One region of the Rahnella sp. WP5 genome, then DNA from elsewhere that is predicted to be linked to it. Evidence: predicted binding sites of a transcription regulator. Region 1 holds the regulator's gene; each other region holds the start of a gene.
The links. Region 1 encodes Fur, which represses iron uptake genes when iron is present. Its sites were predicted from a motif close to ATAATAATGAGAACNACTATCAA; they were not measured.
Positions count from the first base shown of each region.

Region 2: fes (enterochelin esterase) is a predicted target of Fur. The motif match lies at 1,013-1,035, and genes of this name have one in related genera.
Region 3: fepB (Fe2+-enterobactin ABC transporter substrate-binding protein) is a predicted target of Fur. The motif match lies at 954-976, and genes of this name have one in related genera.
Region 4: ulaG (L-ascorbate 6-phosphate lactonase) is a predicted target of Fur. The motif match lies at 1,284-1,306, and genes of this name have one in related genera.

Region 1 is NZ_KN050721.1:418,009-420,216, forward strand. Features, by position in the region: gene EX31_RS23280 (chitoporin ChiP) at 1-429, shown strand, start outside; gene chiQ (ChiQ/YbfN family lipoprotein) at 443-778, shown strand; gene fur (ferric iron uptake transcriptional regulator) at 907-1,362, opposite strand; gene fldA (flavodoxin FldA) at 1,675-2,202, opposite strand.
Region 2 is NZ_JQJR01000009.1:141,894-144,101, forward strand. Features, by position in the region: gene fes (enterochelin esterase) at 1-922, opposite strand, end outside; gene EX31_RS08250 (TonB-dependent siderophore receptor) at 1,148-2,208, shown strand, end outside.
Region 3 is NZ_JQJR01000009.1:136,427-138,634, reverse strand. Features, by position in the region: gene fepB (Fe2+-enterobactin ABC transporter substrate-binding protein) at 1-931, opposite strand, end outside; tRNA gene EX31_RS08220 (tRNA-Ile) at 1,108-1,184, opposite strand; gene mug (G/U mismatch-specific DNA glycosylase) at 1,327-1,830, shown strand; gene EX31_RS08210 (hypothetical protein) at 2,109-2,208, shown strand, end outside.
Region 4 is NZ_JQJR01000007.1:119,763-121,970, reverse strand. Features, by position in the region: gene ulaR (HTH-type transcriptional regulator UlaR) at 1-10, opposite strand, end outside; gene ulaG (L-ascorbate 6-phosphate lactonase) at 125-1,189, opposite strand; gene ulaA (PTS ascorbate transporter subunit IIC) at 1,602-2,208, shown strand, end outside.

The DNA.
Region 1 (2,208 bases):
GGTTACTTCCTGCAACGTATGACCCCGACCTATTCCTCTTCAAACGGTCGTCTTGATGTGTGGTGGGACAACCGTTCTGACTTCAACGCCAACGGTGAGAAAGCCGTGTATGCCGGCGTGCTTTATGATCTGGCGAAATGGGATTTACCGGGCTTAGCGGTCGGTGGTTCGTACGTCTATGCGTGGGATGCCAAACCGAGCACCAACGCCGCTTACGACCAGAGCCAGCGCCTGAAAGAAAGCGCCTGGAGTCTGGATGCGCTGTACACCATTCAGGAAGGTCGCGCGAAAGGGACGTTGTTCAAACTGCATTACACCCAGTACGACAACCACTCTGATCTTCCTAGCTGGAGTGGCGGGTACGGCAACATATTCCAGGATGAAAAAGACGTGAAATTCATTGTCATTGCTCCATTCACTATTTTCTGAGGTCGTTATGTCGATGAATAAATTACTGATGATTGTGATGTCGTCCGTGCTTCTGGCTGGTTGTGCACCTACCGCCGATCAGGCACAAATATCCCAAACGCGGGAAGATTACCGTGCCTGTATCAATACGTCAGAAGGCAATCCGGACAAACTGGCATCCTGCGAGGTGTTACTGAATAAACTGAAACAGGAAAAAGCCCACCAGCAATTTGCAGAACAGGAGACGGTGCGCGTGGTGGATTACCAGCGATGTCTGACGGCGCGTAAAACTGGCGACGGTCAGGCATATGCTGCTGATTGCGGGAAAATATGGCAGGAAATAAAAACGAACAATTCACCTAAGCCGTGAATCTCAGCAGCGAAACATACCCCGGCTTGCCGGGGTTTTTTATGCCTGCTATCCGGGCTTAATCTGCGTCGATATCAGACATAAAAAAACCGCTTTTCAGCGGTTAATTTAGTCAAAGCCTGTGCAGATTACTGCGCAGGTTTATCGTTGTGCAAAGAGTCATCTTCGCGGCAATCGCCTGCTTCACAGTGACCGTACAAATACAGGCTGTGGTTGGTGAGCTTGATACCGTGTTTCTTAGCAATCTCACGCTGACGACCTTCAATATATTCGTCACGGAATTCGATCACACGACCGCAATCCAGACAGATCAGGTGGTCGTGGTGATGTTGCTGGGTCAGTTCGAATACGGACTTGCCGCCTTCGAAGTTATGACGGGTGACAATACCGGCGTCGTCAAACTGGTTCAGAACGCGGTAAACCGTCGCCAGGCCAATTTCTTCACCCATATCAATCAGTTGCTTGTAAAGATCTTCCGCACTAACGTGATGACCTTCCGGCGCTTGCAGCACTTCCAGGATTTTGAGGCGCGGAAGCGTGACTTTTAAGCCGGCTTTCTTCAGTGCGGTGTTGTTGTCAGTCATGCGGATTCAGTCCTGTTACTATGTGCTAATCAAGTTGAGGCATGCAGCCTGTGGCATCGGCGGCACAAAATTATTCGTTTAGTCTCTTCGTTTAACGCAATGTGCCAATTCTCGTCAACGACAGCCTGTTAATAAAGATCACAAATTGCCGGTCACATTTGGAATGCAACGACTTGATCAATAGAAAAAACAGAGGAACTCAGTGTACCTTGATACGACCGAAAGTTACAATTTTGTAGCAGTTAAATTGTTAATTTCAGTAATAGTTTGGCCCTTCAATTGTAGAATAAATCCTCAGGGCCAACAGGGTTTTTAGCCAATAATTTCAGAAAGGCTAAGTTCTTCTGTGATCTGTTTCACCCAGGCATCAACACGTTCGCTGGTCAGTTCGGGCTGACGATCTTCGTCAATTGCCAGTCCTATGAAGTGCTTATCATCCGCCAGGCCTTTAGATGCTTCAAAGTGGTAACCTTCGGTAGGCCAATGTCCGACAATCACTGCGCCGCGTGGCTCAATGATATCGCGCACGGTGCCCAGCGCATCGCAGAAATATTCGGCGTAGTCTTCCTGGTCACCGCAACCAAACAGTGCCACCAGCTTACCTTCGAAATCTATCTCTTCCAGCGTTGGGAAAAAGTCGTCCCAGTCACACTGCGCTTCACCGTAATACCAGGTTGGAATGCCGATAAGCAAAATATCGAATTTTTCCAGATCCTCTTTGCTGCTCTTCGCAATGTCATGCACCTCTGCAACATCTTTACCCAATTGCTTCTGGATCATTTTTGCGATGTTTTCGGTGTTACCTGTATCGGATCCAAAGAAGATACCTACAACGGCCATAAGATT
Region 2 (2,208 bases), on a different contig from region 1:
CCACTGTTTTGTTCGCATCGCTGCTGTGCGGTGCGAGCGTCGCCACGGCGGGCAATAACTCCTCCTGAACGGCCAGCCAGAAATCTGCATTACAGGTCAGTTCGCGGCTGCGGGTCTGTGTATCGATCACATCAATCAGCACGTAGACGGCCTGCGGCAATGTGCCTTCCTGCGTCAGCTGCATCAGCGGCTGCCAGACCGGCATCTGCTGCGCCCAGAACTGGCCGTCGAGCAACAGCGCCAGCGGGCGCGATGCCGGATCCTGGCTTTCGCCGGTGGTGTAGATCCAGACCTTGCGCCGGTTGCCCAGACGCGCACTGTTCCACTGATAGGTTTGCAGCTTTGCCGGTTTCTGTGGCAACGCGGCACCGTGGAGATCAAACTCCCGCCAGGCAGGCTGCGGCAATGCGTCGGGCATATGCAAAGGCGACAGCGCGTGAGATTTCGCCCCCGGCCACGGCTGATTCGGATTCAGCGGGTCATAAATCGCATGGGCGAACATATCTTTCCACCATTCCCGCGCAGCCAGCATGGCGGTATAGGCATCGGGATCCTGCGGGAACTCTCTGCCGGGCCCGGTTCGCGGGATCAGACTGTAGCTGCCACGCCAGCCGGAGCGCAGCGTAATACTCAGCGACCAGACATCGGTTCCCGCAAGTCTTTGCAGACTTTGCGGCGGTAAAGACTGATGGTGATCGGTGATGCCGTTGATGTTGATCCACACCCGCTGGAAATCCGATGTCGCCTCACTGCCCTGCGGATCCCGCCAGAAGAACGTCACGTTGCATACGTCATCATTCAGCCGTTCGATCAAGGGTGAACCCTGCGCTTTAATGTCTTTCCACCATTCAGCACTTCCCGCCTGAGAGCTTGCTAACATCGCCTGCGCGGTGGGTTTTTCCGGAAACTGCGATTTCATCATGTTTACGCTTTACAGTCTTTTGGCAGTGAGAGAAGGCATAATTTGCAGAATGATTGACCTGCTCCCTGCAAATTATGAATGGGAATCGTATTGATAATTGTTTGCATTTGCAATAGTGTGTTACCGCCCGTAAACGGGACGATAAAAATACACATACAACAGGCCATCCTCCTGTTCACTAAATCTGTTTTGCAGGAACGGATGGATTTCAGGGCAGAATCCACTATGAAAAGCAGGCTACCACACTATTCTCTGGCAACCTTAATCGGGCTGGGATCAGCACTTTCTTTGCCCGTCAGCGCGGCAGAAAGCACCACAACCCGCACAACAGACGCCAGCCAGAACACCGCAGAAACACAGGAAGACACCAGCGACACACTGGTTGTCACCGCCGCACAGCAAAACCTTCAGGCTCCCGGCGTTTCCACCATCACTTCTGATGAAATCCAAAAACGCCCTCCGGCACGCGACATCAACGAACTTATCCGCACCATGCCCGGCGTAAACCTGACCGGTAACTCTACCAGCGGCCAGCGCGGTAATAACCGCCAGATCGACATCCGGGGTATGGGCCCGGAAAATACCTTAATCCTGATCGACGGTAAGCCGGTGAACAGCCGCAACTCAGTGCGCCAGGGCTGGCGCGGTGAGCGTGATACCCGCGGTGACACCAGTTGGGTTCCGCCCGATATGATCGAGCGCATCGAAGTGATCCGCGGCCCGGCGGCGGCGCGTTACGGTAACGGCGCGGCGGGTGGCGTGGTGAACATCATCACTAAAAAAGACACTCAGGAGTGGCACGGTTCCTGGAATACCTATCTGAACGCACCACAACATAAAGACGAAGGCTCGACCAAACGTACCGATTTCAGCCTCTCCGGCCCGCTCAACGATCAGTTCAGTTTCCGCCTGTTCGGTGGCTACAGCAAAACGCAGGCTGACGCACAGTACATCAACGAGGGTCATCAGTCTGAGCGTACCGGCACCTATGCCGACACCGTTCCGGCAGGTCGCGAAGGCGTGATCGATAAGAATATCGACGCCCTGTTGCACTGGGATTTTGCCCGTATGCAGTCGCTGGAATTTGAAGTGTCCAACAGCCGTCAGGGCAACCTGTACGCAGGCGACACGCAGAACACCAACACCAGTGATTTGGTGAAAAGCATGTACGGTGAAGAGACTAACCGCATTTACCGCCAGTCCTACTCGGTGACCTACAAAGGCGCGTGGGATAACGGTGTGACCACCAACAACTACGTGCAGTACGAAAAAACCCGTAACTCGCG
Region 3 (2,208 bases), on a different contig from region 1:
TGTTGCTGGCGCTGTAATAATCGAGCCTGAACGTGTCGTCACCCATGGCATACACGTGCCCGGCCTGCACGGCAGGTAACTTCGCCAGAAAAGGATTGGTCAGCAGCCGTTGTGCATCAGGCTGACTGGCGGAAAATAACAGCAGCGTCTGGCCGTTCATCGCCTCCGGCATTTTCTCACCGGCAAGCTGGATGATGTCATGGCGTTTGCCCTGACTGTAACTGGCGGCGAAATTCAGCGGAACCGGCGCGAGAGTGAATCCTAACTGCCGGAGCAACTGACCTTGCGGTGACGCGGGCGTCCACAGATTGGCGCTTTTGCCATCTGATCCATAAACCAGCGCGGACACCGGCTGCGGTGGCAAATGTATCGCTTTTTTCAGATTGTCTTCACGGGCTGAAAACTGCGCGATAACCTTGGCGGCATCGGTTTCTTTACCCGTCGCCCGGCCTAATTCGGTGGCGAGTTCCTGCCAGCTTTTATCGTCGTAATTGACCACCATGACCGGCGCAATGGCCGACAGCTGATCATAGAGTTTCAGTGCGGAATCCCCGCCTGTGGCGGCAATAATGATGAGATCCGGTGCCTGTCCGGCAATGGCTTCAGCATTCGGTTCGCCGATATAAAGCCGCTGCACACCGCGTTGTTTCGCGACATCGCCCCACTGGCGGAAAAAGCCCTGAGCATCGGAAACCCGATTATTGGGCGCAGTCGCTCCGCTGGCGATGACCGGCGCATTAATCGCCAGCAATGTGCCGGTGACGGTGACGCTGGTGGAGACAATCCGCTGCGGCGGCTGTTGTAATGTGATGCTTCCCTTTGAGGTCATAACTTGCCGTGGCCAGCCTTCTGCGAAAGCCTGCGTGGCGACAAGCAGCGATAACAACAGCGCAACCATCCCTGAAAAACGGCGAAAACCAGCCCTTGTCATTGGATCCATTCCTGAATTTTTAATGTTAATGGTTATCATTATTATATGCAGGGCGAATGGGGTCAATGACGAGAGAGGCTCAATCCGTGTAAAAGTCAGGGGAAGACAGGTATTCACGCAACAAAAAAGCCACTCCGTATGAAGTGGCTTAATCGTTTGAATCTTAAGCTAAAATTTGGTGGCCCTTGCTGGACTTGAACCAGCGACCAAGCGATTATGAGTCGCGTGCTCTAACCAACTGAGCTAAAGGGCCGAGGTGCGGGATTATACGGTAAACTCTGCTTACAGGTCTATATGTCTTCGGTTTGTATGCGCGTTTTGTGCACAGTTTTAGTCTGTTGTGTTCACTGTGTTTTTTACCTATAACTCAGGTAAATACATCGTAAGGGAGAATAATGATTACAGATATTATCGCCCGGGATCTTTCTGTCGTGTTTTGCGGCATCAATCCTGGCTTATCCACTGCTCATCATGGTTTCCATTTTGCTAATGCCAATAACCGTTTCTGGAAGGTTATCTATCAGGCGGGTTTTACCGGGCGTTTACTTAAGCCTGAAGAAGAACAGCATTTGCTGGATACAGATTGCGGGATCACTATGCTGGTGGAACGTCCGACTGTTGAGGCAACGGAGCTGGTTCGCGATGAGTTGCGCGAAGGGGGCGCAGCGTTGACGGCAAAAATTGAATACTATCAGCCGCGTGCGCTGGCTGTTTTAGGCAAACAGGCATTCAGTAAAGCGTTTGGCATCAGTAAGGTGAACTGGGGACGTCAGGCGTTGAAAATCGGTGACACGGAAGTTTGGGTGCTGCCTAACCCAAGCGGCCTGAACCGGGCGACGCTGGATGAACTGGTATCCGCATACCGTGAACTATTCTTATCATTAGAAAACACAGCATAATCCCGTCACCTCCTCTTATTATTCCATCTGATATAAAATCTCGCCAGGATGATTATTTTATTAATAATCGTCTTGGTTTTGGTTGATTTACCAAATTATTTCGCTATTAAAGCAGCTTTATACTCTCTGAACCCCACCTGAATACATTTGCATATTTAATGTAAGAGGAATGCTTCCCCCGTGTGAATGCGCTCAACTGAACTAAAACTTATTCCATCGCCTCATTCGGGGTGAGCAGCAAAGTAGTCAGGCAGTTTGATTCTTCAGGAGCAGGAGATATGGCTAATGTTGAAACCGAAGAAAGACAGGAGAATCTGGAGGAATGGTTCGAACTATTTTCAGGACTACCGCTCCGGCATTCAGAAAGAGAAACAAGAT
Region 4 (2,208 bases), on a different contig from region 1:
GCTCAGTCATGGTGGCTCCGCAGGTAAATAGGTGATTACCGCGTGATTATAAACGAGCAGTAATGGCAATTACATGGTTTATAAAAAAGCGGAGTCTGTTGCCTCCGCCTGTTCATAACATACTTTATAAGAAAGACTTGAATGGCAGATCAGTCTCGGTAGTAAAGCAGTCGTCAAAGCCACGCGGATAATGATATTCGAAATTACCCTTATCATCCGGATACGTGAATTTACCGCCGACCTGCCAGATAAACGGTTTGAAGCCGTATTTCAGGCGATCTTTTTTCATCTCCCACAGCACGCGGATTTCCTGCGGATCGGCCTGGAAATTCGACCAGATATCGTGGTGGAACGGAATAACGACTTTGGTGTTGAGGGATTCCGCCATGCGCAGCATATCGACGCTGGTCATTTTATCGGTCACACCACGCGGGTTTTCGCCATAAGAGCCGAGCGCCACGTCTATCTGATATTCGTTACCGTGTTTGGCGTAGTAGTTGGAATAGTGCGAATCGCCGCTGTGATACAGGTTACCGCCCGGCGTTTTGAACAGATAATTCACCGCACGCTGATCCATCATATCCGGCAATACCCCTGCGGCTTTCTGGTCTGCGGGCAGGGTGATCAGCACCGTGCGGTCGAAAGAATCCAGTGCGTGAATTTCCACGTCTTTGATCCTCACCACTTTGCCCGGCGTCATCACGATGCAACGACTGGCGGGCACGCCCCAGCTCATCCACAAATCCACACAGGTTTGCGGGCCGATAAAGGGCACGTCAGCAGCACAGTTTTGCATGACAGCGGCGGCCACGTTCACATCGATATGATCGTTATGATCGTGGGTGGATAACACCGCGTCGATCTCCCTGATCGCAAAGGGATCGAGCACAAACGGTGTGGTGCGCAGATTCGGCTGGAGCTTCTTTACACCGGCCATGCGCTGCATCTGGTGGCCGGTTTTCATCAGCGGGCTGCTGTGATTTTGCTTGCCGACGCCACACCAGAAATCGACACAAATATTCGCGCCGCCCTCAGACTTCAGCCAGATCCCCGTACAGCCCAGCCACCACATGGCAAAGGTGCCCGGCGCGACCTTTTCCTGCTCGATCTCTTCGTTTAACCAGGTGCCCCATTCCGGGAAAGTGCTGAGGATCCAGGATTCGCGGCTGATTGTTTCTACTTTGCTCATAGTATTCCCTCATCTGAGTTGGCTTTGAAATAGAGTCACAATAAATCATTTGGTGATTACATGTGATTTGTTTGTGAGAAGTTATCATCGAAAATTCATAATGACAATGATTATAAACGAGCGATTTTTAGCATTAAGCAGGGGGTGACAAAGGAGGATGGGAGGATTTCAGGCGGTTTTCACATGCCTTTTTTTGTAGTATATGGCTGATATTTATCATAAAAACAGAGTGATTTAGTTTGTTAGCTCATTCTGCCGATGACGATATCTTGCGAGACTGCTCACAAATAATCATTGCGAATCTTTATTTGATTCGATGTGAGCATTAGAGTGCGTTTGTCCCTCACTTTTTAGCGCAGCGGTTATGTTCAAGTGCGTTGAAGAGATCAAACAAGGTCAGACGGAGAGTCTTATGGAATTCCTCTACACCATCTTCACCGTATTTTTTAATCAGGTAATGACTAACGCGCCGTTGCTGCTGGGTATTGTGACCATGCTCGGTTACATCCTGCTCAGGAAGAGCGCGACGGTGATTATCAAGGGCACCATCAAAACCATTATCGGCTTTATGTTACTGCAGGCGGGGTCCGGCATTCTGACCGGTACCTTCAAACCGGTGGTGGCAAAACTTTCAGAAGTGTATGGCATTAACGGTGCAATATCAGATACCTATGCCTCAATGATGGCCACGGTGGAGCGCATGGGCGAGGCCTATAGCTGGGTCGGTTACGCGGTGCTGATCGCCCTGGCGCTGAATATCCTGATGGTGGTATTTCGCCGCATTACCGGCATTCGCACCATCATGCTGACCGGCCATATCATGTTCCAGCAGGCGGGGCTGATTGCGGTGTTCTTCTTCATCATGGGCTATCCGATGTGGACCACCATCTGGTCAACCGCAATTCTGGTATCGCTGTACTGGGGCATTACCTCGAACATGATGTACAAACCGACGCAGGCCGTGACCGAAAACAGCGGCTTCTCGATTGGTCACCAGCAGCAATTTGCCTCGTGGATCG